DNA from 2 places in the Micromonospora nigra genome. Region 1 is predicted to be linked to the other one. Evidence: riboswitches for the same ligand, from Rfam matches in the RefSeq annotation. Region 1 holds a riboswitch; the other holds the start of a gene.
The links. Region 1 has a riboswitch for thiamine pyrophosphate ahead of GA0070616_RS06095 (ECF transporter S component). Riboswitches for the same ligand answer to the same signal wherever they lie in the genome.
Positions count from the first base shown of each region.

Region 2: another riboswitch for thiamine pyrophosphate. It lies ahead of thiE (thiamine phosphate synthase); the one in region 1 lies ahead of GA0070616_RS06095 (ECF transporter S component).

Region 1 is NZ_FMHT01000003.1:1,509,200-1,524,743, reverse strand. It holds gene GA0070616_RS06135 (acyltransferase family protein) at 1-959, shown strand, start outside; gene GA0070616_RS06130 (DUF4097 family beta strand repeat-containing protein) at 940-1,716, opposite strand; gene recO (DNA repair protein RecO) at 1,819-2,664, shown strand; gene GA0070616_RS06120 (isoprenyl transferase) at 2,661-3,473, shown strand; gene GA0070616_RS06115 (hypothetical protein) at 3,539-3,724, shown strand; gene gndA (NADP-dependent phosphogluconate dehydrogenase) at 3,819-5,264, opposite strand; gene GA0070616_RS06105 (energy-coupling factor transporter transmembrane component T family protein) at 5,478-6,275, opposite strand; gene GA0070616_RS06100 (ABC transporter ATP-binding protein) at 6,272-7,810, opposite strand; gene GA0070616_RS06095 (ECF transporter S component) at 7,853-8,443, opposite strand; TPP riboswitch at 8,517-8,621, opposite strand; gene GA0070616_RS06090 (permease) at 8,799-9,845, shown strand; gene GA0070616_RS06085 (TIGR03943 family putative permease subunit) at 9,842-10,645, shown strand; gene GA0070616_RS06080 (alpha/beta fold hydrolase) at 10,678-11,502, shown strand; gene GA0070616_RS06075 (DUF6328 family protein) at 11,608-12,102, shown strand; gene GA0070616_RS06070 (acyl-CoA dehydrogenase family protein) at 12,219-14,189, shown strand; gene GA0070616_RS06065 (hypothetical protein) at 14,269-14,880, opposite strand; gene GA0070616_RS06060 (Fur family transcriptional regulator) at 14,930-15,328, opposite strand; gene GA0070616_RS06055 (ArsR/SmtB family transcription factor) at 15,325-15,544, opposite strand, start outside.
Region 2 is NZ_FMHT01000003.1:2,136,562-2,152,105, reverse strand. It holds gene rpsM (30S ribosomal protein S13) at 1-14, shown strand, start outside; gene rpsK (30S ribosomal protein S11) at 33-440, shown strand; gene rpsD (30S ribosomal protein S4) at 454-1,080, shown strand; gene GA0070616_RS09030 (DNA-directed RNA polymerase subunit alpha) at 1,178-2,200, shown strand; gene rplQ (50S ribosomal protein L17) at 2,235-2,801, shown strand; gene truA (tRNA pseudouridine(38-40) synthase TruA) at 2,870-3,700, shown strand; gene GA0070616_RS09015 (hypothetical protein) at 3,759-4,820, opposite strand; gene GA0070616_RS09010 (class I SAM-dependent methyltransferase) at 5,077-5,685, shown strand; gene GA0070616_RS09005 (ABC-F family ATP-binding cassette domain-containing protein) at 5,723-7,402, shown strand; gene GA0070616_RS09000 (aldo/keto reductase) at 7,448-8,410, shown strand; TPP riboswitch at 8,575-8,686, shown strand; gene thiE (thiamine phosphate synthase) at 8,681-9,307, shown strand; gene thiO (glycine oxidase ThiO) at 9,301-10,392, shown strand; gene thiS (sulfur carrier protein ThiS) at 10,383-10,583, shown strand; gene GA0070616_RS08980 (thiazole synthase) at 10,580-11,359, shown strand; gene GA0070616_RS08975 (thiamine phosphate synthase) at 11,413-12,054, shown strand; gene thiD (bifunctional hydroxymethylpyrimidine kinase/phosphomethylpyrimidine kinase) at 12,051-12,839, shown strand; gene thiC (phosphomethylpyrimidine synthase ThiC) at 12,857-14,449, shown strand; gene GA0070616_RS08960 (hypothetical protein) at 14,626-15,544, opposite strand, start outside.

The DNA of each region.
Region 1 (15,544 bases):
GATCGTTGATGGCGGCGTCGCTGCGGCGGTCCGGCGGTCCGGCGGTCGGTAGGCGCCTCCGCCGCCTGCTGCCGTCGCTGTGGGTGCTCGCCGCCGTGTTCGTGCCGGCGATGCTGCTCACCGGGCTGCCGCTGAGCCCACGGGTACTGCTCTGGCTCTTCCCGGTGGTGGACCCGCCCGCCAACGGGTGGGGGGCGTTGGCCCTGAGCCCCATCTGGTACCTGCGGGACTACCTGTGGTTCGTGCTCGCCTCGCCGGTCGCCCTGTGGCTGTACCGGCGGGCCCCCCTGCCCACCCTCGTCGCCCCGTACCTGCTGCTCGCGACGATCGAGTTCGACCTGTATTCGAACGCGCCCGTGGTGGCCCGGCACTTCGGCCTGTACTTCGGCGCCTGGCTGCTCGGCTTCGCCCACCAGGACGGAACGCTGCGCCGCCTCGGCAACCGGGTGCTGTGGCCGGTCGTGCTGGTCCTGGCCACCGTCGGCGGCACCTGGCTGGTCACGCATCCGGGGCCGCGCGGGTACGACCTGAACGACAACCCGTTCGGCAACGCGCTCTGGTCGGCCGCCTTCATCCTCGTGCTCCTCGGCCGAGGGCCGGCGGGTGCGCAGTGGATCGACCGCAGCCCGGTGTTCGGCCGCGTCGTCACCGTGTTCAACCGTCGCGCGCTGACCGTCTACCTGTGGCACATGGCGTTCGTGGTCGCCCTGACCCCGCTGGTGGACGTGGTCGGCTGGTCCCACCAGGACCCGATCGGCCTGGCGATCCGGGTGGCGCTGGTGTTCCTGCTGGTCGGGCTGGTCACCGCGCTGGTCGGCTGGGTCGAGGACGTGGCCGCCGGCCGCCGGCCGGAGCTGCTCCCCGGCGGTCCCCGGCCCCGCCCGGCCGGGAGCGTGGTGCCGGAGCAGCGCCGCCGCCCGGTGGAGGACGGCACGGGCGTCAGCGTTGGATCACCCTGATGTCACCGCTGCCCGTGGCCACGTCCAGCACCAGCGGCGCGCCCAGGCGGTGCAGCACCCCCAGCTCGACGTCACCCGAACCCGCCTCGGAACGCACCTGGTATGCGGCTGCGGGCACCGTCACCTCCACGTCGCCGCTGGAGGCGTGCGCCCGCACCGAGTTCGGCTGGTCCAGCTCCACCGTGACGTGACCGGAGCTGGCCTCCGCGTCGACCCGTCCGGCGATCCGGGTGGCGGTCACGTTCCCCGACGAGGCGCGCAGCGTGACGGGTGCGGCGACGTCGTACACCTCGATGTAGCCCGACCCCGTCTCCACCCGCACCGCCCCGCCGGCCCCCGCTATCCGGACGTTGCCCGAGCCCACCCGCAGCTGCACCGCACCGACCCCGCTCAGGTCGACGTTCCCGGCACCGCTCTCGCCCTCGACGGCGACGCCCGCGCCGACGGTCACCTCGTAGGAGATGCTGCACAGGTTGCCGCAGTCGGTGTCCAGCACCAGCTCGCCGCCGGTCACCTCGTACGTCGCGTCGGGTTGCGTGCCCTGGTAGCGCAGGCTGCGCTTGACGCGTACCTCGGCGGGGTCGCCGGAGGCCCGGACCACCACGTCCCCCGCGCCGGGAAGCACCCGGACCGAGGTGACCTTCACCGGCTCGACGGTGTCGAAGTCGAGCTGCCGGAAGGAGAGGTTGTCACACCCGGCGAGGACGATCAGGGCGGCGGTCGCGGCGGTCGCGGCGACGATGCGGTGCAGGGCCATGGCGAGCACGCTACGACCGATGCCCGCCGCCGCACATCCGGGTCGCCCCGACCGTGTACCCCGAGCCGACCCTGACGTCGCACCCCGAGGGAGAATGGCCGGATGGCCGGGTACCGCCGACAGCTCTACCGCGACGACGCGGTGGTTCTGCGTGTGCAGAAGCTCGGTGAGTCCGACCGCATCATCACCCTGCTCACCCGGCGACACGGCCGGCTGCGCGCCGTCGCCCGGGGCGTGCGGCGCACCACCAGCAGGTTCGGCGCGCGGCTGGAGCCCTTCGGTCACGTCGACCTGCAACTGGCCGGCGATCCCAAGGGGGAGACGGGCAGTTCCCTGCACACGGTCAGCCAGGTCGAGGGGATCGACCTCTACGGCAAGCGGTTCCTCGGCGACTACCCCCGCTACACGGCGGCCAGCGCCGTCGCCGAGACCGCCGAGCGGCTCACCCCCGTCGAGCGGGAGCCGTCACTGCGGCTGTTCCAGCTGACCCTCGGCGCGTTGCGGGCCCTCGCCGAGGGCAGCCACGCCACCACCCTCGTGCTCGACGCGTACCTGCTGCGCGGCATGGCCCTCGCCGGCTGGGCGCCGGCCCTGACCGCCTGCGCCGTCTGCGGCACGCCGGGGCGGCACCGGGCGTTCTCCGTACCGGCGGGCGGGGCCGTCTGCCCCGACTGCCGGCCCCCCGGCGCGGCCCACCCCGCGCCTGCCACCATCGACCTGATGTCCGCTCTGACCAGCGGCGACTGGCGGATCGCCGACGCCACCGAGACCGGGGTACGCCGCGAGTGCAGCGGCCTGGTCGCGGCGCACCTGCAATGGCACCTGGAACGCGCGCTACGCTCGCTGCCGCTGGTCGACCGGGGCGGCCCGGAGACCGGGCCGGTCCCGCCGCGCGCGGGTGCCCCGGCCCCGCGCCGGCAGGACGGGAACAGGGAGAGAGCCGAGTGATCCGATCGACGAGGGCCGGCCGGCGTACGCCGACGCCGCCCACCCCACACCCGTCGGGTGCCCGCCCGCCGGCACTCCCGCCGGATGCGGTGCCCCGGCACGTCGCCGTGGTGATGGACGGCAACGGGCGGTGGGCGAAGGATCGCGGACTGCCCCGCACGAAGGGCCACGAGGCGGGGGAGTTCTCCCTGTTCGACACGATCGAGGGCGCGATCGAGCTGGGCATTCCCTACCTGTCGGCGTACGCCTTCTCCACCGAGAACTGGCGGCGCTCGCCCGACGAGGTGCGGTTCCTGATGGGCTTCAACCGGGACGTCATCCGCCGCCGCCGCGACCAACTCGTCGACCTGGGCGTCCGGGTGGTCTGGTCGGGCCGGGCGGGGCGGCTGTGGAAGAGCGTCATCTCCGAGTTGCAGACCGCCGAGGAGATGTCCCGGGGCAACTCGACGCTGACGTTGCAGTTCTGCGTGAACTACGGCGGGCAGGCCGAGATCGCCGACGCCGCCGCCGCGATCGCCCGCGACGTCGCCGCCGGGAGGCTGGATCCGGCGAAGGTCACCGAGAAGACGGTGGCGAAGTACCTCTACCATCCCGAGATCCCCGAGGTGGACCTGTTCCTGCGCCCCTCCGGGGAGCAGCGGACGTCGAACTTCCTGCTCTGGCAGACGGCGTACGCGGAGCTGGTCTTCCTCGACACCCTCTGGCCCGACTTCGACCGCCGCCACCTGTGGTACGCCTGCGAGCTGTACGCCCAGCGGGACCGCCGGTTCGGGGGCGCACTGCCCAATCCGGTGGCACCGACCACCTGAGGGCTTATCGGAGGGCGATCCGGGGTATCCCTGTCGTCACGAGCCACTGACGGAGGTGAACCCACATGATCCAGAAGCGCATTGCCCAGTGGGCGATGATGGCCATCGCGGTCCCCGTGGCCGCAGCCGGCGCCCGCCGGCTGAGCCACGCGCTGGAGGCCCGACGTGGTGCCTCCGGGATCACCCGCCTGCTCAACAAGGGCGCCGACATGCTCCGCCCGCAGAAGGCCAAGCGTCGTCGCTTCTTCTGACGCGCCGCAACCCGCGTCGTCGCGGCTGGCCCACCGACTCCGACGCCCCGCTGTGCTGACCTGCCAGCGGGGCGTCGGAGTCGGTGAGCGCCGGTCAGGCGTCGACCTCGGTGCGGTCGGGGGTGGCCCAGAGGGTGTGGAACGAGCCGTCCCGGTCGACCCGGCGGTAGGTGTGCGCGCCGAAGTTGTCCCGTAGCCCCTGGATGAGGGCGGCCGGCAGGCGCTCCGCGCGCATCGCGTCGAAGTAGGCCAGTGACGAGGCGAACGCCGGTGCGGGCACCCCGGCCCGCGCCGCCTCGGCCACGACCCGCCGCCAGCTCGGCACCCCGTCACGGACCGTGTCGGCGAACCACGGGGCCACCAGCAGGGTGGGCAGGTCGGGCTGGTCGTCGTACGCCTGCTTGATCCGGTCGAGGAAGCGGGCCCGGATGATGCAGCCGCCGCGCCAGATGGTGGCCGTGCCGCCCAGGTCGATGTTCCAGTCGTACTCGGCGCTGCCGGCGCGGATCTGGTCGAAGCCCTGCGCGTACGCGACGATCTTGCTGGCCAGCAGCGCGCGTCGCACGTCCTCGACGAAGGCGTCCCGGTCGGTGACCTGCCACTTCTCGCTGGTGTCGGGGAACGCCCGCGCCGCGGCCTCCCGCTGGCCGACATGCCCGGACAGCGACCGGGCGAAGGTCGCCTCGGCGATGCCGGTGATCGGGATGCCCAGGTCGAGGGCGATCTGCACCGTCCATCGGCCGGTGCCCTTCTGCTCGGCCCGGTCCTGCACCACGTCGACGAAGGCCCGCCCGGTGGCGGCGTCGGTGTGCGCCAGCACGTCGGCGGTGATCTCGATCAGGAAGGACTCCAGCTCGCCGGAGTTCCACTCCCGGAAGATCTCCGCGATCTCCGCCGGCTCCGCCCCGAGCCCGGCCCGCAGCAGGTCGTACGCCTCGGCGATGAGCTGCATGTCGGCGTACTCGATGCCGTTGTGGACCATCTTGACGAAGTGCCCGGCACCGTCCGGCCCGACGTGCCGGCAGCACGGCTCGCCCTCGACCTGCGCGGCGATCTTCTCGAAGATCGGCCCGAGCTTGCGGTACGACTCGGCCGAACCGCCCGGCATGATGCTCGGCCCGAGCAGGGCGCCCTCCTCGCCGCCGGACACGCCGGTGCCGACGAAGTGCAGCCCGTGGGCCCGCAGCGCCTCCTCCCGGCGCCGGGTGTCGGCGAAGTGGGCGTTGCCGCAGTCGATGACGATGTCACCGGCCTCCAACAGCGGCACCAACTCGTCGATCACGGCGTCCGTCGGGCCGCCGGCCTTCACCATGACGATCACCGCGCGGGGCCGCTCCAGCGCCGCCACGAAGTCCGCCAGGGACTCCGCCGGCACGAAGGTGCCCTCGTCGCCGTGCTCGGCCACCAGGGCGCGGGTGCGTTCCGGCGAGCGGTTGTGCACCGCCACGGTGAACCCGTTGCGGGCCAGGTTCCGGGCCAGGTTCCGCCCCATCACCGCCAGCCCGGTCACACCGATCTGCGCCGTCGCCCGATCCGCCATCCTCGTCGCCACCTCTCACGTCGGTCAGTAGTGCTGCGACCGTATCGCGGGCGGCGGATATCCGCGCTGTCGTCTCGACGGGCGGGCAGCGGGGAGTCGCCGTGGGCAGCGGATGTTCCAGAAGGTGGACCCTCCTTCGCCGGTGCCGGCTCCCGTCCGCCCGGCGCCGGGCGCACCCCGGCCCGCTGCGCCGTCCGGGGGAGGGCCACCGGCTCAGACGATCGGGCGGAAGGTGCCGAGCAGCACGCTGACGGTCAGCGCCCCGCCGGCCAGCAGCACCGCCCCCACGACCAGCAGCGCGTCGGCCATCCCGAAGTGCTGCCGCCGGGCGACCGTGCGGGGCGTGCCCGCGTCGAAGCCCCGGGCGTCCATCGCCACGGCCAGCCGGGTGCCCCGGCGGATCGCGCCGACCAGCAGCGTGAACGCGGTCGAGACGAACAGCCGCAGCCTGGCCACCGGGTTGCGTCCGGCCTCGACACCGCGCGACCGGCGCGCCATGCTGATCATCTGCCACTCCTGCCCGAGCAGTGGCACCAGGCGGAACGCGGCCAGCGCCCCCACCGCGAAGCGGGCCGGCGCCCGCACGTTCTGCACCAGCGCGTCGGCCAGGTCCGTCGGGTCGGTGGTGGCGAAGACGATCACCCCGGGCAGCGCGACGGCGAACGTCCGCAGCACCAGGCCGAGGGCGGTCAGCAGCACCCCGGAGGTCACCACCGCCGGACCGGCCTCCAGCAGCACCCGCCCCGAACGGTCGGCCGCGAACAGCACCAGGGTGACGACGACCCCGACGGCGCTGACCAGCAGGGGCCAGGCGCGGCGCAGCAGCAGGCCGGCGCGTACCCCGAACAGCGGCAGCAGCGCCATCTCGACGCCGATCGCGATGGCCGGTGTGACCGGGTCCAGGGTCGCCACCAGGATCAGCGAGAACAGCAGTGCCGCGGCCAGCTTGGCGACCGGGTTGCGCCGGGCCAGGGGCGCGTCCGGCCGGGCGACCGGCTCGACGCCGATCACCGGCCCGCCCAGCCGGGCTGGTTCGGGGCGTCCGGGGCGTCCAAGGTGTCCGGGGCCTCCGGGGCCTCCGGGGCCTCCGGGGCGTCCGGAGCCATGCCCGACGGGTCGGCCGGGCCGGGTGTCGACGGGCCCAGGGCGACGGTGCGGTCGGCCAGCGCGGCCACGAAGTCGATGTCGTGGGTCACCGCGACCAGACCGTGCCCGGCGTCGCGCAGGTCGGCGAAGAGGTCCAGCAGTTCCCGCCAGGTGCGCCGGTCCTGACCGAAGGTGGGCTCGTCGCAGATCAGCAGGCGGGGGGCGGTGGCAAGGGCCGTCGCGACGCTCAGCCGCCGCGCCTCGCCGCCCGAGAGGGTGTACGGGTTGGCCCCGGCGAGCCGGGTCAGCCGCAGCCGTTCCAGCAGGGTGTCCACGGTGGACCGGACGGCGGCGTCGGGCTGGCCGGCGCGGCGTGGGCCCAACGCGAGTTCGTCGAAGACGGTGCGGGCGACGAACTGGTGCTCGGGGTCCTGGAACACCGAGCCGATCCGGTCGGCCAGGGCGGGGCCCCGCCACCGGTGCGGCGGGGTGCGGGTGTCGGCTCCGGCCAGGGCCCGACTTGCGGTGACCCGCCCAAGGCCCGGCCGGAGCAGCCCGCCGAGCAGCAGCGCCAGCGTGGACTTGCCGGTGCCGTTGCGGCCGAGCACCGCCAGGGCCTCACCGGCGCGTACGGTCAGGTCGGTGGCGGCCAGCCGGGGCGGCAGGCCGAGCCGGTCGGCGGTGAGCAGCACGTCGCCGGCCGGGTTGCGGGCGCGGCGGGGCGGCACGGTGCGGCCGGGCACCCACACCCCCTCGGCGGCGAGGGCGTCCCCGTACCGGCCGAAGACGTCGTCAGGCGGGCCGTCGGCACGGACACCGCCGCCCGGGTCGAGGACGACCACCCGGTCGACCAGCGGCAGCGCCTCGGCCACCCGGTGCTCGACGAGGACCAGGGTGGTGTCGGCGTCCATCGCCCGACCGATCGCCTCCCGCACCAACGCCGCCCCGGCCGGGTCGAGGTTGGCGGTGGGTTCGTCGAGCAGCAGCAGGCGCGGCCGCAGGGCCAGCGCCCCGGCCAGGGCCAGCCGCTGCTGTTCGCCGCCGGACAGGGCGGCGGTGAGCCGGTCCCGCCGGTACGGGAAGCCGACCCGGTGCAGGGCCTCGTCCACCCGGGGCCAGATCTCCCCGGCCGGCACACCCCGGTTCTCCAGCCCGAACGCCACGTCGTCGCCGCAGCGCGCCATCACCAACTGGGTCTCGGGATCCTGGAAGACGATGCCGACCCGTTCGCGGGCGTCGCGGGGTTCCAGCCCGTCGACGGTGACGTCGCCCTCCCGTTCACCGGAGTCGTCGGGCAGCAGCCCCGCGAGGGCGGCCAGCAGGGTGCTCTTGCCCGCACCGGATGGTCCGAGCAGCAGCACCCGCTCGCCGGGCCGCACCCGCAGGTCGACCTGCCGGACGGCCCAGGCGCGTCGCCCGGCGTGCCGCCACCCGAACCCCCGCAGGTCGACGCCGCTCATCCCACCTCCTCGTGGCCCGGCTCGCCGGTTCAGTCGGTCGGGTCAGACGAGGGCACGGTCGCGGCCGGCGGGGAACCGGTCGAGGACGCCGGTGGTGGCCAGGGCGCGGGTCAGGGCGTACGCCCCGGCGCCGGCGAGCACGGTCGCGCTGAGGATGGTGATCAGCGCGTAGGGGATCCGGTAGCTGGTCAGGTCGGTGGCCACGTTCCAGTAGAAGAAGTCGAACAGCGCGGCGCCGAGGCCGGTCAGCGCGCCGGCCAGCAGCGCGGTGGGCAACCGGAAGGTGCGGTACCGGAAGGCGGCGAACGCCAGCTCCGCGCCGAGGCCCTGGGACAGGCCCTGCACGATGGTCAGCGCACCCCACTGGCTGCCGAGCAGAGCGGAGACGATCGCGGCCAGCAGCTCGCAGTAGACCGCCGCTCCCGGCTTGCGGATGACCAGCCCGCCGAGCACGGCGGGCACCAGCCACATGCCGTAGATCAGCGCCTGGGCCGGTGGGAAGAAGGCGAAGGCGGCCTCGGTAGCGCTCCAGAGCAGGCCCCAGGCCCAGAAGATCACGCCGAAGGCGACGGCGATGACGGAGGCGACGACGATGTCGATCGTGCGCCAACGGTTGGTGTCGGTGTGCTTCATGCGGTTGCTCCCCAGTCCGTGGTGAACCAGGCAAGACGCACGCCGCGCCCGGTGGTGGCCGGACGACGGCGCGGCTGGAGGTCGACCGAACTCCCTGCGCTGGCATTACCCAGATCAGGTTCGAGGGTCTGCGGGCGGACCCGCACTCTCAGCGCTGCGCGCTCCCCTGTCGGAGGTGACGTTGTCGCACCGACGCTAACACCAGCGAAGATCATCAGGCAAAGTGATCTTTCCGCAGGTCATGGCGACGCACCTTCGAGGCCGCGAACCCGCCGAAGGGTGTGACATCCATCGACGTGAACGGCTGCACGCGGTAACCTCATGCCGCCGATCCGGACGGGCAGAGGACGAACACGTGAGCACAGACACCCAGCACTCCGCGCCGCCCGGCGAGCCGCCCGGGCGCGCCCCCGCCCCGCCCGACGCCCCGGCCGACGACCGGCGGCTGTTCGGTGGCCGGATCGGCTCGGTCGAGGTCCTCGCCGCGCTGCTGGTCCTCCTGATCATCTTCCGGGCGCCGCTGGCCACCGCTCTCGCCGAGCCCCGGTTGCAGACCTGGACCACCGTCTTCGTCTCGATCATGGTGCAGGCGGTGCCGTTCCTCGCCTTCGGCGTGGTGTTGTCGGCCGTGATCGCGGTCTACGTGCCCCGCTCCTTCTGGGCGAAGGCGCTGCCGAAGCATCCCGCGCTCGCCGTGCCGGCGGCCAGTGCGGCCGGCGTGGTGCTGCCCGGCTGCGAGTGCGGCGCGGTGCCGATCGCCGGGTCGCTCATGCGTCGGGGAGTCACCCCGGCCGCCGCCCTGGCCTTCCTGCTGGCCGCCCCGGCGATCAACCCGATCGTGCTCACCGCCACCGCGGTCGCCTTCCCGAACAACCCGGAGATGGTCCTGGCCCGGGGGCTGGCCAGCCTGATCGTGGCGATGGTCATGGGCTGGCTGTGGCTGCGCCTCGGCCGCGCGGACTGGATCCGGCTGCCCCGCCGGCCCGAGCTGGACGACGCCTCGCGCGGGCGCGCCTTCTGGGCGGCCGTCCGACACGACGTCACCCACGCCGGGGGCTTCCTGGTGCTCGGCGCGATGGCCGCCGCCAGCATCAACGTGCTGGTGCCCGAGCGGTGGCTGCAGACCCTCGCCGACAACGCCTGGCTGTCGGTGCTGGCCCTCGCGGTCCTCGCCGTGCTGCTGTCGCTCTGCTCGGAGGCGGACGCCTTCGTGGCGGCCTCGCTGTCGCAGTTCTCCCTCACGTCCCGACTCGTCTTCCTGGTGGTGGGGCCGATGGTCGATCTCAAGCTGATCTCGATGCAGGCGGGGGTGTTCGGCCGCCGGTTCGCCTTCCGGTTCGCCCCGACCACCTTCGCGGTGGCCGTGCTGGTGGCCGTGGGCGCCGGGGCGGTGCTGCTGTGAACCGGCAGGCGCAGGCGGTCGTCCTGCTCCTGCTCGGCGGCGCGGTGGTCCGGGCCAGCGTCACCGACCTCTACCTGCGCTACGTCAAGGAGGGGCTGCGTCCCTTCCTGATCGCCGCCGGCCTGCTGCTGATCGTCGCCGCCGTGATGACCCTGTGGTACGAGCTGCGCCCGGCCGCCCGGGTGGCCGTCCCGGCGGGGAGCCCGGACGTGGCCGGTGACGTGCCGGCGGGCGGCCCGGGGAACGCCGGGCACGGACCCGCCGTGGCCGGGTCGGAGCACGACGGGCACGGCCACGGTCACCACGAGCCGCGGGTCGGCTGGCTGCTGATCCTGCCCGTGCTCGGGTTGCTGCTCGTCGCGCCGCCGGCCCTCGGGTCGTACGCGGCGGGGCAGGCGGGCACGGCGCTGGCCAGCCAGCAGCAGTCGGACTACCCGCCCCTGCCCGACGGCGATCCGGTGCAGGTGAGCGTGCTCGACTACGCCTCCCGGGCGCTGTTCGACAAGGGCGCCTCGATCGGTGGTCGGCGGGTGATGCTCACCGGCTTCGTCGCCGCCGGCCCCGACGGCCAGCCCATCCTGGCCCGGATGGTGATGTCCTGCTGCGCCGCCGACGGCCGGCCGGTCAAGCTCGGGCTGACCGGCGACGTGCCGGCCGGGCTGGCGAACGACACCTGGATCGAGGTGACCGGCCGCTACAGCGACCGGCTGGGCCGCGACCCGGTCAACGACGCGGAGATCCCCTTCATCGAGGTGGAGTCCTGGCGGCAGGTGCCCACCCCCCGGCGTCAGTACGAGTGACCCCGGGGCGGCCCGCGGGTAGGGTGCCGATCATGCGAATCGCAGCCAGGGGCTTGGAGTTCGAGGTACGCGTCGGCGGTCCGGAGGGCGGTGAGCCCGTCCTGCTGCTGCACGGCTTCCCGCAGCACTCCGGCGAGTGGGACGACGTGGTGCCCGCCCTGCACGCCGCCGGACTGCGCACGTACGCGCTGGACCAGCGGGGATACTCGCCCGGGGCCCGGCCGGCTGCGGTCAAGGCGTACCGGATGCCGGAGCTGGTCGCCGACGCGGTGGCCGTGCTGGACGCCCTCGGCGTCGAGGCCGCGCACGTGGTCGGTCACGACTGGGGTGCGGTGGTCGCCTGGAAGCTGGCCGCCGGGCACACGGACCGGGTCCGCACACTGACCGCCGTGTCGGTGCCGCACCCGGCCGCCATGGCGCACGCGCTGACCACCGACACGCGGCAGAAGGCGCGCTCGGCGTACATGGTGCTGTTCCGTCAGACGGGCCGGGCGGAGCGGGCGCTGCTGGCGCTGAAGGGGTTCGGCCTGCGCCGGTTGCTGCGCGGGGTGGGCGGCCGGGCGAGGGTGGCGGCGTACGCGGATCCGATGCGCGAGCCGGGCGCGTTGACCGCCGCGCTGAACTGGTACCGGGCCATGTCCCGGAGGGACATGGCCACCACCGGGCCGGTGCCGGTGCCGACCACGTACGTCTGGAGCGACCGGGACTTCGCGATCGGCCGCACCGCTGCCGAGGCGTGCGCCGCGCACGTGCCCGGCGACTACCGCTTCGTGGTGCTGCCCGGGGTGACCCACTGGATCCCCGACGAGGCGCCGGCGGCGCTGGCGGAGGCGATCCTGGCCCGGGTGCGGGCCTGACCCGCCGCCCGGTTGGCGAAGCGGTTTCATGCCGCTTCCGTTGGGGCACAAGCGTTCCGCCGGCGTGTCGCACACCGCCGGGGGTACGCTCACCGGAGGTCGCCCGTGTCGAAGGAAACCGAGAAGCAGCGCTGGCAGCGCAACTTCACCGATCTGTTGCAGGAGCTGCGGGTCGCGCAGACCGGCGTGCAGATCCTCTTCGCGTTCCTGCTCACTCTGCCCTTCAGTGCCGGCTTCGAGCGGACGACGCAGTTCCAGAAGGACGTCTACATCGTGGCCCTGCTGGCCGCGGCCGGTGCCACCGCGATGATCATCTCTCCGGTGGCGTTCCACCGGGCGCTGTTCCGGCAGGGGCGCAAGCCGGAACTGGTGCGCTTCGCGCACCGGATGGCCAGCGGCGGGCTGGCCCTGATGCTGATCTCGATGGTCAGCGCGGTGCTGCTGGTCACCGACTTCGTGCTCGACCGGCCGGTCGCCTTCGTGCTCAGCGCGATCACGGCCCTGTGGTTCCTGACGTTCTGGGCCGTGCTGCCGTTCTCCCGGCGCAACTGGGGTGACGACGACGAGGACGACGACGAGGACGACGACCGGATCGCCTGACGCCTCGATATCCCTCGATATTTGCGCGACGCTACCCCTGGGTAACACCCGGGGGTAGCGTCACGTTCGTCGAGCACATGACGCAGCACACCGAACCGAGGTTCGAGGGGGCAGCCGTGACCACGACAGAGCACACTCCATCCACCTCCGACGGAGCCGGGCCCCTGCCCGGCGAGGCGGGCCAGGTGTCCGAGAAGGAGGCCCGCCGGGTCGCCGAGGCGGCCCGCGAATCCGCCTGGGACCGACCGAGCTTCGGCCGGGAACTCTTCCTCGGTCGGCTCCGCGTCGACCTGATCGACCCCTGGCCGCGTCCGGACCCGGCCGACACCGCCCGGGCCGAGGACTTCCTCGGCCGGCTGCGGGAGTTCTGCGCGACGGAGGTGGACGGCGCCGCGATCGAACGCGACGCCCACATCCCCGACGAGGTGTTCCACGGGCTGGCCCGGCTCGGCGCGTTCGGCATGAAGATCGACCGCGCCCACGGCGGGCTCGGCCTGAGCAACCTGCACTACTGCCGGGCGCTGATGCTGGCCGGATCGGTCAGTCCCGCCCTCGGCGCGCTGCTGTCGGCGCACCAGTCGATCGGCGTCCCGCAGCCGTTGAAGATGTTCGGCACCCCCGAGCAGAAGGACCGGTTCCTGCCCCGCCTGGCCGCCGGGGAGGTCTCCGCCTTCCTGCTCACCGAGCCGGACGTGGGCTCCGACCCGGCCCGGTTGGCCACCACCGCCGAGCCGACCCCCGACGGCAGCGGCTACCGGCTCAACGGCGTGAAACTCTGGGCCACCAACGGCACCATCGCCACCCTGCTCGTGGTGATGGCCCGGGTGCCGGCCGCCGACGGCCGACGCGGCGGCATCACGGCGTTCGTCGTCGAGGGCGACGCCGAGGGCATCACCGTCGAGCGGCGCAACGCCTTCCTCGGACTGCGCGGCCTGGAGAACAGCCTCACCCGCTTCCACGACGTGTTCGTGCCGAAGGAGAACGTCATCGGCGGCGAGGGCAAGGGGCTGAAGATCGCCCTGACCACGTTGAACACCGGCCGCCTGTCGCTGCCCGCCATGTGTGTCGGCGCCGGCAAGTGGGCGCTCAACGTGGCCCGGGAGTGGGCCGCGGACCGGGTGCAGTGGGGCCGGCCGGTCGGCGAGCACGAGGCCGTGGCGCAGAAGCTGTCGTTCATCGCGGCGACCACGTACGGCATGGAGACCATGCTCGACCTGTGCTGCCTGCTGGCCGACGACGACCGAAACGACATCCGGATCGAGGCGGCGCTGGTCAAGCTCTACGCCAGCGAGATGGCCTGGCGCGTCGCCGACGAGCTGGTCCAGATCCGTGGCGGTCGGGGTTACGAGACGGCCGACTCCCTGGCTGCCCGGGGCGAACGGCCCGCCGCCGTCGAGCAGATGCTGCGTGACCTGCGGATCAATCGCATCTTCGAGGGCTCGACAGAGATCATGCACCTGCTGATCGCCCGGGAGGCGGTCGACGCGCACCTGTCCGTGGCCGGCGACATCATCGACCCGGACGCCGGTCTGGGCCGCAAGGCGAGGGCCGGGGCGCGGGCAGGCGCGTTCTACGCCCGGTGGCTGCCCACCCTCGCGGTCGGAGCGGGCCAGCGTCCCACGGCGTACGCCGAGTTCGGCCCCCTCGCCGGACACCTGCGCCACGTCGAGCGCGCCTCGCGGAAGCTGGCCCGGTCCACCTTCTACGCGATGTCCCGCTGGCAGGGGAAGATGGAACGCAGGCAGGCGTTCCTGGGCCGGGTGGTGGACATCGGCGCGGAGCTGTTCGCGATGAGCGCGGTCTGCGTTCGGGCCCGCGCGGAGCGGGAGACCCGCCCCGAGGGGGTGGAGCTGGCCGACCTGTTCTGCCGGCAGGCGCGGGTGCGGGTTGCTGCCCTGTTCACCGCCCTGTGGGAGAACACCGACTCCGTCGACGTGGTCGCGGCGCGGCGGATCCTCGCCGGCCGGTACGCGTCGCTGGAGGAGGACGTGATCACCCCGCCGGCCGACCTGCCCTGGGTGGCCCGCTGGACCCCCGGCGAGTCCACGGCCCGCGACGTCCGCCGCCGCATCCCCCCGATCCCCTGACCCCGCCACCGCCCGCCGGCCCGAGGGTGCCGGAGCTCCGGTCGCCGGGGCAGCGGTCACCCGGGCCGGCGGGCGGGGTTCAGCGTGGGCGCGGGGGGCGCAGGCCGAGGCGGCGCAGCTCCAGGGCGGCCAGGGCGTCGACCGTGTCGTCGTCGCCCCGACGCCACGCCTCCGCCACGTCCGGGGCGATCCGGGTCAGGTGGCCCAGCGGCTGACCGGCCAGCGCCCGCAGGGCGAGCAGGTCCCGGCCGCCGGGTGCGGCGGCCAGGGTCGCCGCCGCCCCGGCCCGGCGCATCCAGCGCACCCGCAGCGGCAGCCAGCCGAACAGCACCAGCCCGAGCGGGAACACCAGCACGGCCACGGCCAGCGCCAGGGCCAACTGGTCGACCAGTTCCTGCTGGTCGCGCCCCGCCTCCGCCAGCGAGCGGGCGGCCTCGGCGGCCCGCTCGAACGGCGCGGTCAGCTCGTCGCCGACCAGCGGCACCCGGCCGACCTTGCCGCCGGCCTCGCCCAGGTTGTCGGCCAGTCCGCCGCCGGCCGACTCCAGCTTCTCCCCGGGTACGGCCAGCCGTCGCACCAGGTCGTGCAGCCACATCGCGCCGCGCACCGCCGCATAGACCCAGGCGACGACGAGCAGGTCGGTGACCACCTGGCGGACGGCGACCGGGAAACGATCAGCGTAGATCCTCACGCCGCACAGCGTGCCACGGACCGGGCCCCCGGGGCACCCCGCCGACCGGTCAGCGGGCGCAGGTCGGGCAGGTGCCGAAGATCTCCAGGGTGTGGCTGACGTCGGTGAAGCCGTGCTCGGCGGCCACCCGTTCGGCCCAGCTCTCCACGGTCGGCCCCGCCACCTCCACCGTCCGCCCGCAGGAGCGGCAGACCAGATGGTGGTGGTGCCCCTCGCTGCACCGCCGGTAGAGATGCTCACCGCCGGGCGGACGCATCACGTCGATCTCGCCCGCGTCCGCGAGGTTCTGCAGGGTGCGGTAGACGGTGGTCAGGCCGACCCGCTCGCCCCGGTCCCGCAGCATCGCGTGCAGGTCCTGTGCGCTGTGGAAGCCCTCCACCTCGGCCAGCAGAGCGCTGACCGCCGACCGTTGACGGGTGTTGCGGACCGCCGTTCCGCCCTCACTCATGACGCCTCCCCGGCGTGGCTGACCGCGTCGGCCACGATGTGCGCGACGTGCTCGTCCACCAGGGCGTACGCGATCTCGCGGCCCCGTCGGGAGCCGCGTACCACGCCCGCGCCCCGCAGCACCCGCAGGTGCTGGGAGACCAGCGGTTGCGCCGCGCCGAGCTTCTCGACCAGCTCGTGCACACAGCGCTCACCCTCGGCGAGCTCGCTGACGATG
Region 2 (15,544 bases), 630 kb from region 1:
CCGGCAAGAAGTAACTAGGAGCGCACAGACTTATGCCACCGAAGGCTCGTGCCGGAGCCGCCGTCAAGAAGGTCCGGCGCAAGGAACGCAAGAACGTCGCCCACGGGCAGGCGCACATCAAGAGCACCTTCAACAACACCATCGTGTCGATCACCGACCCGACCGGTGCCGTCATCTCCTGGGCCTCGTCCGGCCAGGTGGGCTTCAAGGGCTCCCGCAAGTCGACTCCGTTCGCCGCGCAGCTCGCCGCCGAGGCCGCCGCGCGTCGGGCCATGGAGCACGGCATGCGCAAGGTCGACGTGTTCGTCAAGGGCCCCGGCTCCGGCCGGGAGACCGCCATCCGTTCGTTGCAGGCCGTGGGCCTTGAGGTCGGACAGATCTCCGACGTCACCCCGCAGCCGCACAACGGGTGCCGTCCGCCCAAGCGTCGTCGGGTCTGAGAGGTAGAGAGAGATGGCTCGTTACACCGGTGCTGACTGCCGCCGTTGCCGGCGGGAGAAGATGAAGCTGTTCCTCAAGGGCAGCAAGTGCGATGGCCCGAAGTGCCCGTTCGAGTCCCGGCCGTTCCCGCCCGGACAGCACGGCCGCGGCCGCACGAAGGAGACGGAGTACCTGCTCCAGCTTCGTGAGAAGCAGAAGGCCCGCCGCGTGTACGGCGTGCTGGAGAAGCAGTTCCGCGGCTACTACGAAGAGGCCGTCGGCAAGAAGGCCAAGACCGGCGAGGTTCTCCTGCAGATCCTCGAGTCGCGGCTGGACAACGTGGTCTACCGGGCCGGCTTCGCCAAGTCCCGGGACATGGCCCGTCAGCTGGTCAAGCACGGTCACTTCGTCGTGAACGGCAAGAAGGTCGACATCCCGTCGTACCGCATCAAGGAGCACGACATCGTCGAGGTGCGGGGCAAGAGCAAGGAGCTCACCCCGTTCATCGTCGCCCAGGCCGAGGCCGGCTCCAAGACCGTTCCGGCGTGGCTGGAGGCGATCCCCAGCCAGATGAAGATCCTGGTGCACTCGCTCCCGGCCCGTCAGGTCATCGACACCCAGGTCCAGGAGCAGCTGATCGTCGAGCTCTACTCCAAGTAGGGGCTCGTTGCGGTGGCCCGCCCACACCGGGCGGGCCACCGGAACACGTTGTGTCGTGGGCGTCATATGGCGGGCGCCCCGGAAGAGAAGAGAAGACATGCTCATCAGCCAGCGACCGACCCTCTCCGAGGAGTCGATCAACGAGACCCGGTCCCGGTTCACCATCGAGCCGCTGGAGCCGGGCTTCGGCTACACCCTGGGCAACTCGTTGCGGCGTACGCTGCTGTCGTCGATCCCGGGTGCGGCCGTGACCTCGATCAAGATCGACGGTGTGCTGCACGAGTTCACCACGATCCCCGGGGTCAAGGAGGACGTGGTCGAGCTCGTCATGAACATCAAGGAGCTCTGCGTCAGCTCCGAGCACGACGAGCCGGTCAGCATGTACCTGCGCAAGCAGGGCCCGGGCGACGTGACCGCGGGTGACATCCAGCCCCCGGCCGGCGTCTCGGTGCACAACCCGGACCTCAAGCTCGCCACCCTCAACGGCAAGGGCCGGCTCGACATGGAGCTGACCGTCGAGCGGGGTCGCGGGTACGTGACGGCGGCGCAGAACAAGCAGGCCGGCGCCGAGATCGGCCGGATCCCGGTCGACTCGATCTACTCGCCGGTGCTGAAGGTCACCTACCGGGTCGAGGCCACCCGTGTCGAGCAGCGGACGGACTTCGACCGGCTGATCATCGATGTCGAGACCAAGCCGTCGATGGGCCCGCGCACCGCGCTGGCCTCCGCCGGTTCGACGCTGGTCGAGCTGTTCGGGCTGGCCCGGGAGCTGGACGAGACCGCCGAGGGCATCGACATCGGGCCGTCCCCGCAGGACGCGCAGCTGGCGGCGGACCTGGCGCTGCCGATCGAGGAGCTGGACCTCACCGTCCGCTCCTACAACTGCCTCAAGCGCGAGGGCATCAACTCCGTTGGTGAGCTCATCGGGCGTACCGAGGCCGACCTTCTCGACATCCGCAACTTCGGCCAGAAGTCGATCGACGAGGTCAAGATGAAGCTGGCCGGGATGGGGCTGGGGTTGAAGGACTCGGCCCCGAACTTCGACCCGGCGCACGTCGTGGACACCTTCGGCGAGGCCGACTACGACACCGACGACTACCGCGAGACCGAGCAGCTCTAGTCCGCGCTGCCGCCACACCTGAGGAGCACCAAGCATGCCCACGCCCACCAAGGGCCCCCGCCTCGGCGGCAGCCCCGCGCACGAGCGGCTGATGCTGGCCAACCTGGCCACTGCGCTGTTCCAGCACGGCAAGATCCAGACCACCGAGACGAAGGCCCGGCGGCTGCGTCCGCTCGCCGAGCAGCTCATCACCAAGGCCAAGCGCGGCGACCTCGCCTCGCGTCGGCGGGTGCTGGCCGTCGTCAAGGACAAGGACGTGGTCTACTCCCTGTTCGACCAGATCGCGCCCCGGTACGCCAACCGCAACGGTGGCTACACCCGGATCGTGAAGACCGGTCCGCGCAAGGGTGACGCCGCTCCGATGGCGATCATCGAGCTGGTCGAGGAGCTTCAGGTCGCCGCGCCGAAGGCGAACAAGAAGACCGCCGCCCGCAAGTCCGCGCAGCAGGACAAGGTCGAGGCGCTCGCCCCGGCCGACGACACCCCGGCGTCGACGTCGACGCCGGGCGACCAGGACGCCGAGCCGCCGGTGTCGGCCTCCGGCGACACCGCTGCCGCCCGCGAGGACAGCGACCTGGCCACCGAGGAAGGCAAGGTCTGATCCAGACCACCGTCGGGCCCGGCATCCCCCAGGGGGTGCCGGGCCCGATCCGTCAGGGGAGGTACGAGGTGCAGGAGCGCAGCCGGCTTCGGCTGGACGTCGCGTACGACGGCACCGGCTTCTCCGGCTGGGCCGCCCAGCCGACCCGCCGTACGGTGGCGGGCGTGCTGGTGGAGGCACTCGACCTGGTCCTCGGTGCGGGCACCGCGACCGGCCTGACGGTGGCCGGCCGCACCGACGCCGGGGTGCACGCGTCCGGGCAGGTCTGCCACCTCGACCTGCCGACCGCGACGTGGCGGGAGCACGGGCCGAAGCTGCTGCGTCGGCTGGCCCGGCTGCTCCCCACCGATGTGCGGGTGCGCGCGATGACGGAGGTGCCCACCGACTTCGACGCCCGGTTCTCGGCCACCTTCCGCCGCTACGAGTACCGGGTGACCGACGCCCCGTGGGGGGCCGAGCCGCTGCGCCGGCACGAGGTGCTGGCCTGGCCGAAGCCGCTGGACCTCGACGCGCTGAACGCCGCCGGGGCCGGTCTGGTGGGGGAGCACGACTTCGCCGCGTACTGCCGGCGCAAGGAGAATGCGACGACGCTGCGCGAGGTGACCCGGCTGGACTGGCGACGCGACCCGGACGGGATCCTGGTCGCGACGGTGCAGGCCGACGCGTTCTGTCAGGCGATGGTGCGCAGCCTGGTCGGGGCGATGCTGGTGGCCGGGGACGGCCGGCGTGGGGTGGAGTGGCCGGCGGGCCTGCTCACCCGCCGGGAACGGTCCAGCGAAGTGACCGTCGCGCCGGCGCACGGTCTGACCCTGGTAGCGGTCGGCTATCCCGAAGACCCCGCCGAGTACGCCCGCCGCGCCGACCTGACCCGGCGACTGCGGGTGCCGGTCGAGGGCTGACCGGACGCGGCGGGTGCGTGGCCGTCGCCACGCACCCGCCGCCGGCCGGAACGGGGGCTCAGTCCCCGCTGGACCCCGTGCCGTCCTGGCCGCCGGTGTCGTCGTCGGTCCCCTGGTTGGGCTGGGCGGCCGTGCCTCCGTCGGCACGGCGTTCCAGCACGCCCCGGTTCAGGTGCAGCTCGATCAGGTCGAACAGGACCTCGCGTACCGTGGTGTCCCCCGAGCGGATCGTGCTGACGTCGCTACGTGTGACCACCGCGTACGCCAGGTAGTGGCCCCGGACCTGCCAGCCGACGCGGGCGGGTGCGGTCGCCATCGTGTCGGTCTGCTCGTCGGCGGGCATGCCCCGGAACCTGCCCTGCCGCTCGTCGAGAATCTGCCGCACCCGGTCGCGGGCCCGTTCGGCACTGGACCGGTCGGTCAGGTTGAACAACCCCGCGGTGACCAGGTGTTCGCCGTCGGAGGTTCGCAGGGTCGCCCGCACCACCTGGTTGCAGCCGAGGCGGACCAGCAGGTCGGACACCTCGCCCGTGGTCGCGACCGCGCAGCTGCCGCTGGAGTTGGTCCGCAGCACCCGGTAGGCGGGCCGGCCGTCGGCCACCACCAGCGTGTCGCCGGGGAAGACCTCCCGGGCGGTGAGCGGCGCCTGGTCGGTGTCGCGGGAGTCGAGGTCGCTCGTGGTGGGCGTGTGGTCCCGGGTGGTGGCGAGATCTGCGCTGGGTGCCGCCTGCGGCGTGGTGTCCCGGTCGGTGAGCAGGACCGCGCCGATGAGGCCCCCGAGTCCGAGCAGGACCAGCACGGCGGCGGTGCCGACCAGCACCTGCCAGGCCCGGCCGGGGCCGCGACGCGGTGTCGGTTCGCCGGTGGGCCGCGGCGGCTCGTCCGACAGCAGGCTGACGGGCGGTTCCTCCTCGTCGGCCGGCGGTGGCGGTGGCGCGGCGACGCGGGGCGGTGCCGTGGCGGCCAGCACGAGCTGGTTGGGGTGCGGCAGCGACGGCGTGGGGAAGCGCGACGGGGAAGGTCCCGCCGGAGGTGGTGGGCCTTCGGGGGGCGACAGCTCGGGCCCGTCCTCGGAGTGCTTCACGTATGCGTCCTCATCGGACTCGTACCGATACGCCATGTCGCCCAGAGTAGGAGTGTTTGTCCCTTTAGGGGGCAATTTCAGAGAATCTCGGTGTCGACCGTCCCCATGTGGCGGCCACCCGGCCTCCACGGCCGCCACCCGGCCTCCACGACCGCCACCCGTGACGGTGTCCGCCACCCGGCCTCCACGGCCGCCGCCCGGCCCCGTGGCCGCCGCCCGGCCCGGGGTCGGGGCGCCCGTCCCGCGCACTCCCGCGCCGGACGACCGCCCGGCGCGGTGCGAGAATGCCCCGGTGACCGGCGACCACTACTTCACCGCTGAGCCCGCGACCTCCGCGCGCCCGCGCGAGATCGAGTTCACCGTCGCCGACCGCGACTACACGCTGACCTCGGCTGCCGGGGTCTTCTCCGCGACCCGCCTCGACCCCGGCACGGCGGTGCTGCTGCGCAAGGCCGACCTGCCCACCGCCGGCACCACCGGCCACCTGCTCGACCTCGGCTGCGGCTTCGGGCCCATCACCTGCGTGCTCGCCGAGGCCGCGCCCGCCGCCACCGTCTGGGCGGTCGACGTCAACGAGCGGGCCCGCGAGCTGGCCGCCGCCAACGCCGCCCGGGTCGGCGCGGCCGACCGGGTGCGCGTGCTCGACCCCGACGCGGTACCCGCCGACGTCACCTTCGCCCAGCTCTGGTCCAACCCGCCGATCCGCATCGGCAAGGACGGCCTGCACGAGCTGCTGGCCCGCTGGCTGCCCCGGCTCGCCCCCGACGGGGTGGGCTGGCTGGTCGTCGCCCGGCACCTCGGCGGCGACTCGCTGCACCGCTGGCTGGTCGACCAGGGTTGGCAGGTCGACCGGCACGCCAGCCAGAAGGGCTTCCGGGTGCTGCGCGTCACCCGTAATTGACTGGGCCGCCCGACCGCCACTCGGGCAGGATGCCCGCGTGGGATACGTGGACGTGGCAGCAGTCGGGCACACCCTCGCCGACGGGCGGGAACTCTTCGCCGACGTGTCGTTCCGGGTCGGTGAGGGCGCGAAGGTCGCCCTGGTGGGGCCCAACGGCGCCGGCAAGACGACGCTGCTGCGCATGGTCGCCGGTGACCTGCCCGTGCAGACCGGCGCGATCGCCCGAGCCGGTGGGCTGGGCGTCATGCGCCAGTTCATCGGCATGATCGGCGACGAGTCCACGCTGGCCGACCTGGCCCTGTCGTTGGCCCCGCCGGCACTGCGCGACGCCGGTCACCGGCTCGCCGCCACCGAGGCGGCCATGCGGGCGGCCGACGCACGCGACGCGTCCAGCACCGCCGCCGGCAAGGCCCAACTGGCGTACGCGAACGCGCTCGCCGCCTGGGGTGAGGCCGGCGGATACGACGCCGAGGTCCTCTTCGACACCGTCACCACCATCGTCCTCGACCTGCCCTGGGACACCGCCCGCGACCGGCCGGTGCGTACCCTCTCCGGCGGTCAGCAGAAGCGCTTCGCCCTGGAACTGCTGCTGCGCGGCCCCGACGAGGTGCTGCTGCTCGACGAACCGGACAACTTCCTCGACGTGCCCGGCAAGCGCTGGCTGGAGGCGCGGCTCCGCGAATCCGGCAAGTCCGTGCTCTACGTCTCGCACGACCGGGAGCTGCTGGCCCACACCGCCGACCGGGTGGTCGCCGTCGAGGGTGGCAGCGCCTGGGTGCACCCCGGCGGGTTCGCGAGCTGGCACGAGGCGCGGGTGGCCCGGCACGCCCGGCTCGACGAGCAGCGCCGCCGCTGGGACGAGGAACACCAGAAGCTGCGTGAGCTGGTGCTGATGTACAAGCAGAAGGCCGCGTACAACGACGGGCTGGCCTCCCGCTACCAGGCGGCGCAGACCCGGCTGCGCAAGTTCGAGGAGGCCGGGCCGCCGCCCGTACCCCCGAAGGAGCAGGACATCCGGATGCGGCTGGCCGGCGGACGGACCGGCAAACGCGCGGTGATCTGCGAACAGCTGGAGCTGGACGGCCTGACCTACCCCTTCGACCTGGAGATCTGGTATGGCGACCGGGTCGCGGTCCTCGGCGCCAACGGCACCGGCAAGTCGCACTTCCTGCGGTTGCTCGCCCGCGGCGGCACCGACCCCGATCCGGCCAACGGGCCGGTCGACGGCGCGGCGGCCCTCGCCCCCGTGCGCCACGACGGCATGGCGCGGCTCGGCGCGCGGGTCCGCCCGGGACACTTCTCACAGACCCACGACCGGCCCGAGCTGATGGCCAGGACCCTGGTCGAGATCCTGTGGCGGGGCGACGAGCACCGCGCCGGCATGGACCGGCACGCGGCCATGGCGGTGCTGTCCCGGTATGAGCTGGCAGCGCAGGGTGACCAGCGGTTCGGCACCCTCTCCGGTGGCCAGCAGGCGCGCTTCCTGGTCCTGCTGCTGGAGCTGTCCGGGGCGACCCTGCTGCTGCTCGACGAGCCCACCGACAACCTCGACCTGGCCTCCGCCGAGGCGCTGGAGGCCGGACTGTCCGCCTTCGCCGGCACGGTGGTCGCGGTCACCCACGACCGCTGGTTCACCCGCACCTTCGACCGCTTCGTGCTGTTCCGCGGCGACGGAGAGGTGGTGGAGACCTCCGAACCGGTGTGGGACGTGGGCTGACGGGTCGTGGCCTACGCCGGGCCGGGTGCGTCGCCGCCGCATAGAGTGGATCTCGTGACTGAGATGACCTATCGGCGGCTCGGCGACTCCGGGCTCGTGGTGTCCGTGGTCGGCATCGGCTGCAACAACTTCGGCCGCAAGCTCGACCTCGACGGCACCCGGGCGGTGGTCGACGCCGCGCTCGACGCCGGGATCAACTTCTTCGACTCCGCCGACATCTACGGCGAGCCGCACGGCGCGTCCGAGGAGTGCCTCGGCGCGGCGCTCAAGGGCCGCCGCGACGACGTGGTCGTGGCCACCAAGTTCGGCATGTCGATGGGCGGGGCCAACGGCCGCGACTTCGGCGTCCGTGGTTCCCGCCGGTACGTGGTGCGCGCCGTCGAGGCGTCGCTGCGCCGGCTGGACACCGACCACATCGACCTGTATCAGCTCCACGAGCCCGATCCCGGCACCCCGATCGACGAGACCCTGGCCGCCCTCGACGACCTGGTCCGCGCGGGCAAGGTCCGCTACCTGGGCAACTCCAACTTCGCCGGCTGGCAGATCGCCGACGCCGACTGGACCGCGAAGACCCGGGGCCTGACGCGGTTCGTCAGCGCGCAGAACCACTACAGCCTGCTCAACCGGGACGCCGAGATCGAGGTGCTGCCCGCCTGCGAACGTTTCGGCCTCGGCATGCTGCCGTTCTTCCCGCTGGCCAACGGCCTGCTCACCGGCAAGTACAAGCGCGACGAGGCCCCGCCCGCGGGTAGCCGCCTCGCCGGCGGCGGCCGGTACGCGCAGCGCCTCGCCGCCGCCGACTGGGACACCATCGAGGCGATCGGGACGTACGCCACCGAGCGTGGGCTGTCGATGCTCCAGGTGGCGATCGGCGGGCTGGCCGCCCAGCCGGCGGTGGCCTCGGTGATCGCGGGCGCCACCACGGCCGAGCAGGTGCGCGCCAACGCCGAGGCGGGCGCCTGGCACCCCACCGAGGAGGACCTCAAGGCCCTGCGCGCCATCCTCTGAACCCGCGCGCCGCTGAACCCGCCCGGCGACGGCGGCGGAGGGTATCCGGACAGCATGGTGTGACGGTGGGGTCACCCGCCGCCCCGGGTGGCGCCTTCGGGCGGTCGCTGTGAAATCCCGTACCCGCGCTTGGCGGATCCGCCGGTTCGTCGTACGGTGGCACGCAAGTAACCCACGGGAGCCCGGTGCACCGGGCTGAGAGGGGGGCTGACACAGCCCCCGACCGTCGAACCTGATCCGGGTAATGCCGGCGCAGGGAGGAGCGTTGCCGTGCCGTCCCTGGGGCGTCTGCATCTGGTCACCGACACCCGACCCGGGCGTGATCCGCTCGCCGTGGTCTCCGCTGCCCTGGCCGTGGCCCGCGCCGAACTGGTGGTGCAGGTCCGGGTCGAGGACTCGGCGACCGACCGCGAGGCGTACGACCTGACCCGTCGGGTGCTGGGCCAGTGCGCCGTCTACGGGGCGACGTGCCTGGTCAACGACCGGCTGCACGTGGCCCTGGCCGTGGCTGCCGCCGGTGGGCACGTCGGCGCGGACGACCTGCCCGTCGCGGCGGCCCGCCGGGTGCTCGGCCCGGCGGCGGTGCTCGGCGCGACCGCCCGGGAACCGGTGACCGCCGCCGAGGCCGTCGCCGCCGGAGCCAGCTACCTGGGCGTGGGGCCCTGCCACGTCACCACCACCAAGGACGGGCTGCCCGAACCGATCGGCCCCGCCGGGGTCCGCGCCGTCGCGGCGGCCGTCGACGTGCCGGTGATCGCCATCGGCGGGGTCACCGCGGCGACCGTGCCGGCGCTCGTCGCCGCCGGGGCGTACGGGGTGGCGGTGGTGGGGGCGCTGTCGGCCGCCGCCGATCCCGCCCGGGCCACCGCGGAGTTGCTCGGAGCGCTGGGGTGTTGAGCCGGCCGGACGTCGCCGTGATCGGGGCGGGACCGGTCGGCCTGGCGATCGCCTGGCGCTGCGCCGCCCGGGGACTGCGCGTGGCCGTGCACGATCCGGCTCCCGGCTCCGGCGCGTCCCACGTCGCGGCGGGAATGCTCGCTCCGGTCGCCGAGGCGTACTTCGGGGAGCGGGAACTGACCGGGCTGCTCACCGCCTCGGCCGCCCGTTGGCCCGCGTTCGCGGCCGAGCTGACCGAGGCGGCCGGGGCCGACGTCGGACACCGCACCGAGGGCACCCTCGTCGTCGGGCTCACCGGCGACGACCTGGCCGAGGCGCGTCGGCTGTGGGCGTACCAGCAGAGGCTGGGGCTGCCGGTCACGCCGCTGCGCCCCTCGCAGCTGCGCGACCGCGAACCGGCGCTGGCTCCCCGGCTGCGCGGCGGGGCGCTCGCCGCCACCGACCACCAGGTCGATCCGCGCCGGCTCGTGCCGGCACTGCGGACGGCCGCCGAACGGGCCGGTGCGGTGGTGGTGCCCGGCCTCGTGACTCGGCTGTCCGATGTGGACGCCGGGACGGTCGTGGTGGCCGCCGGCTGTGGCGCCGCCGCCCTCGCCGGGCTGCCGGTCCGGCCGGTGAAGGGCCAGGTGCTGCGGCTGCGTGCGCCCGGCGGCGGTGGGCCGGGCTTCCGGCACGTCATCCGGGGGTACGCCGACGGCGAGCGCGTCTACCTGGTCCCCCGCGACAGCGGCGAGGTGGTGGTGGGCGCGACCGAGGAGGAGCGTTCCGACACGACCGTCGTCGCGGGGGCGGTGCTGCGGCTGCTGCGCGCCGCCGTGGACCTGGTGCCGGAACTCGCCGAGTACGACCTGGTGGAGACCCTCGCGGGGCTGCGCCCCGGTACGCCAGACAACGCCCCGATCCTCGGCCCGCTGCCCGGACGCCCCGGGGTGATCGCGGCGACGGGGCACCACCGGCACGGCATCGTGCTCACCCCGGTCACCGCCGACCTCGTCGCCGGCCTGATCGTCGACGGTGTCGCGGACCCCCTGCTGGCCCCGTTCCGGCCCGACCGCTTCGGCACGGAGGAGAACACGTGGAACTGACGGTAAACGGCACCGGGCGTACGGTGCCCGGCGGCGTGACGGTGGCCGACCTGGTCCGGGAGGTCACCCCGCAGCAACGTGGGGTGGCGGTCGCGGTCAACGGCGAGGTGGTGCCGCGTACCGGCTGGCCGGAGACCGTGCTGCGCGACGGTGACCGGGTCGAGGTGCTCAGCGCGGCGCAGGGCGGGTGAGCGCCGTGACCCTCTCCCTCGGCGGCGACGCGTTCACCTCCCGGCTGATCCTCGGCACCGGCGGCGCGGCCAACCTGCACGTGCTGGAACAGGCGATCCGGGCGTCCGGCACCGAACTGGTCACCCTGGCCCTGCGCCGGGTCGGCACCACCCCCGGCGGCTCCGGTGGGCTGCTGGAGCTGCTCGACCGGTGCGGGGTGCGGCTGCTGCCGAACACGGCGGGCTGCTACACCGCGACGGAGGCGGTGAAGGTGGCGCACCTGGCCCGCGACGCGTTCGACACCGACTGGGTCAAGCTGGAGGTGATCGGCGACGAGCGGACCCTGCTGCCCGACGGGGTGGAGCTGCTGCGCGCCGCCGAGGAGCTGGTGGCCGACGGGTTCACCGTGCTGCCGTACACGTCGGACGACCCGGTGCTGGCCCGGCGGCTCGCGGACGTGGGCTGTGCGGCGGTGATGCCGGCGGGCGCACCCATCGGGTCGGGGCTGGGCGTGTCGAACCCGCACCACATCCGGCTGATCCGGCAGAGCGTCGACGTGCCGGTGATCCTCGACGCGGGCATCGGCACCGCCTCCGACGCGGCACTGGCCATGGAGCTGGGCTGCGACGGGGTGCTGTTGGCCAGCGCCGTCACCCGGGCCGCCGACCCGGTGGCGATGGCCACCGCGATGCGGTACGCGGTCGAGGCGGGCCGGTTGGCGTACGGCGCGGGGCGGATCGCCCGCCGCTTCCACGCCCTCGCCTCCACCCCTGACGAGGGCAGGCCGGACCTGTGACCGCGTCGTCGGGGCTCGACACGCGGCCCGGCAGCGGGAGCCGCGCCGTGGCGGTGCCACGGTCCACCCGGAACCCGCCGGTTCCGCCCACGGGGGTCGTGCTGCTCACCGACCGACGGCTGGCGCGGACGCCGCTCGTCGAGGTGGTCGCGGGCGCGGTCGCCGGGGGAGTGCGCTGGGTGGTGCTGCGGGAGAAGGACCTGCCGCGCGTCGAGCGGGCCGCCCTCGCCACCGACCTGCGGGCCGTCCTCGCGGAGGCGGGCGGAACCCTCGTCGTCGCCGGCCCCGACCCGCTCGACGGCGACGCGGTGCACCTGCCCGCCGCCGGCCCGTACCCGCCGCCGCGCGTCGGACTCGTCGGCCGCTCCTGCCACGACGGGGCGGAGCTGGCCCGCCTGACCACGGAGGACTACGTCACCCTCTCGCCGGTCTACCCGAGCCGGACCAAACCCGGCTACGGCCCGCCCCTGCACCCGGCCGGGCTGGCGGCGCTCGTCGCGGCGAGCCCGGTGCCGGTGCTGGCCCTGGGCGGGATCGCAACGGCGGCGCAGGTTCGGGCCTGCGTGCGGGCGGGGGCCACCGGCGTGGCGGTCCTCGGCACCGTCATGCGCGCCGAGGACCCCACCGAGGCGGCCGTCGCGCTGACGACCGTCTTCGGGGAGCCCCAGAGCGCAACGACAGCGGGAGAGTCATGACACCCACCACGGTCCTCACCATCGCCGGCTCGGACTCCGGCGGCGGCGCCGGAATCCAGGCCGACCTGAAGGTCTTCGCCGCGCTCGGCGCGTACGGCACCAGCGTGATCACCGCGGTCACCGCGCAGAACACCCGGGGTGTGGACGCCGTCCTGCCGCTGCCGCCGCGAACGGTCACCGAGCAGCTCGACAGCGTGCTGGCCGACTTCTCCGTGCGGGCCGTCAAGACGGGAATGCTGGGCACCCCGGCCGTGGCCGACGCCGTCGCCGAGGCGGCCAGGGAGGGCCGGCTTCCGCAACTGGTCGTCGACCCGGTGCTGGTGGCCACCAGCGGACACCCGCTCGGCGTGGTCGAGGGCGTCGAGCGGCTGCTGCCGTACGCGCTGGTGGCGACGCCGAACTGCGCGGAGGCCGCCGCCCTCACCGGCGGCCCCGTGACCACGGTCGAGGAGATGGTCGTCGCGGCCCGGACGCTGGCGGCCCGCGGCCCTGGATGGGTGGTGGTCACCGGCGGCGACGTGGCCGCCGACGGCGAGGCGGTGGACGTGCTGCACGGCCCCGGCGGAACCACCCTGCTGCGGGCCCCGCGCGTGCCGACCCGGCACAACCACGGAACCGGGTGCTCGTTCTCGGCGGCCACGGCCGTGCGGCTGGCGCTGGGCGACCCGGTGCCGGCGGCGGTGTCGGCCGCCAAGGAGTACGTCACCCGCGCGCTGACCGGCGCGCGGGACTGGGAGCTGGGCGCGGGACGCGGCCCGCTGGACCACTTCGGCTGGTCCGCTTGATCTTCAGGGAGGCTGTCATGCAGGCACGTCGCAAGGTGTACGTCGAGGGGTCCCGACCGGACGTCCGGGTGCCGTTCGCGGAGGTCGACCTCACCGGGGACAACCCGCCGGTGCGGCTGTACGACACCTCGGGGCCGGGCTCGGACCCCGAGGTGGGGCTACCGCCGCTGCGCGGGCCCTGGATCGCCGAGCGCGGGGACGTCGCCCCCGGTCGGGGTGCCGGAACCCCGCTGGCCGGGGCGGACGGGAAGCGGCCGACGCAGCTCGCGTACGCGCGGGCCGGGATCGTCACGCCGGAGATGGAGTTCGTGGCGGTGCGGGAGGGGATGGCCCCCGAGTTCGTCCGGGACGAGATCGCCGCCGGACGGGCCGTGTTGCCGCTCAACGTCAACCACCCGGAGTGCGAGCCGGCGATCATCGGCAAGGCGTTCCTGGTGAAGGTCAACGCCAACATCGGCACCTCGGCGGTCACCTCGTCGGTCGCCGAGGAGGTGGAGAAGCTGACCTGGGCGACCCGGTGGGGCGCGGACACGGTGATGGACCTGTCGACCGGGAAGCGGATCCACGAGACCCGCGAGGCGATCGTGCGCAACTCGCCGGTGCCCATCGGCACGGTGCCGATCTACCAGGCGTTGGAGAAGGTCGGCGGCGACCCGGTGAAGCTGAGTTGGGAGGTGTTCCGGGAGACCGTCATCGAGCAGGCCGAGCAGGGTGTCGACTACATGACGGTGCACGCCGGGGTGCTGCTGCCGTACGTGCCGCTGGCCGTCGACCGGGTCACCGGGATCGTGTCGCGCGGCGGGTCCATCATGGCCGCCTGGTGCCTGGCCCACCACCAGGAGAACTTCCTCTACACCAACTTCCGTGAGCTGTGTGAGATCCTGGCCCGCTACGACGTGACGTTCTCCCTGGGTGACGGGCTGCGGCCCGGCTCGATCGCGGACGCCAACGACGAGGCGCAGTTCGCCGAGCTTCGCACCCTCGGCGAGCTGACGAAGATCGCCTGGGAGTACGACGTCCAGGTGATGATCGAAGGCCCCGGGCACGTGCCCATGCACAAGATCAAGGAGAACGTGGACCTCCAGCAGGAGTGGTGCCACGAGGCCCCGTTCTACACCCTCGGCCCGCTGACCACGGACATCGCGCCCGCGTACGACCACATCACCTCGGCCATCGGCGCGGCGATGATCGGCATGTTCGGCACCGCGATGCTCTGCTACGTCACTCCGAAGGAGCACCTGGGGCTGCCGGACCGCGACGACGTGAAGGCCGGCGTGATCGCGTACAAGATCGCGGCGCACGCGGCCGACCTCGCCAAGGGGCACCCCGGCGCCCAGGCGTGGGACGACGCGCTGTCGAAGGCGCGGTTCGAGTTCCGCTGGGAGGACCAGTTCAACCTCTCGCTGGACCCGGAGACGGCCCGGTCGTACCACGACGCGACGCTGCCGGCCGAGCCGGCCAAGACCGCGCACTTCTGCTCGATGTGCGGCCCGAAGTTCTGCTCCATGAAGATCACCCAGGAGCTGAAGGAGTACGCGGCACGCGGCATGCAGGACAAGTCCGAGGAGTTCGTCAACTCCGGCGGCAAGGTGTACCTGCCGTTGGCCTGACCGCGCGGGTGGCGGGGCGTCACCGCTGGTGGCGCCCCGCCCACAGGCCGTCCCGGCAGGGCGGTCCGTCCGGCGGTTCCGGTGGCGCCGCCGAAACTCCGGTGGTGCCGGCTGAGCGGGCCGGTTCTCGTGGTGCCGGCCGAGCGGTTCAGTTCTCGTGGTGGTGGCCGAGCGGGTCAGCTCTCGTGGTGCCGGCCCGACGAGCGCAGCGAACGGCGCCCGCTCTCCTGCGCCGGCTCGTTGTCGGCGACCGGTCGGCTCAACCCGGCCACCCAGTCCACGTACTCCTCGTCCTGGTCGGGCAGCGGCTCGCCGTCCCGCTCGGCCGGGCGGTCCTGTCCGGCGCGAAGCTTCGGCCGACGGAACAGTCCGCGACGTGCCCGGCCCCGGTCCCCGCCGGTGTTCCCTGGGCCGCCGGTGTTCGCAGGGTCGGCTGGGCCGTTCGCGGGGTCGGCGGTGTCCGCCCCCGCCGGCGGGGGTGCGGGGGCGGCCGGTGGCGTCTTCGCGGCGGCCGGCGGGTTGGCGAAGGCGGCGGTGAGATCGCGGGCCACCACCGAGGGGTCGGGGAACTGCGGAGTGACCCCGCCTTTCCCCGCCGACGGCTCCGGTGTGTTCCCGACCGGGTCGGTGTCGGCCGCGAACGGCGCGTCGACCCCTGTCGGTGGGGCCGCCGGGGGGCCGGTCCGGGGGCGGCGTGCCGGGCCGGAGCGGTGGACCGTGCCGAAGGCGTCCCAGGTGCTGGCGCGGTTGAGGTCGGGCAGCAACGCGTGGTGCCGGGGCCGGGGCGGTTGCCCGGTCACGTCCTGCCCGGCGGGCTCGTGGTCGACGGGCAGGTCCGGGGGCGATCCGGCGGGGGCCGGCGGCGGCGAGGGCGTGACGGACGGCGCCGCGATGGGTGGCGGTGCTGCTGCCGGCGATGCGGCCGGGCCCGGTGTGGTGTCGGTCGGGGGCGCGGCGTCGGGCGCGCCGCCGGTCGGTGCGGTGACCTCGTCCGGTGGGGTGACCTCGTCCGGCGCGGTGACCTCGTCCGAGGCGGTGACCTCGTCCAACGCGGAGCTGTCGTGCGGTGCGACGACGTCGGCCGGTGCCGGACCG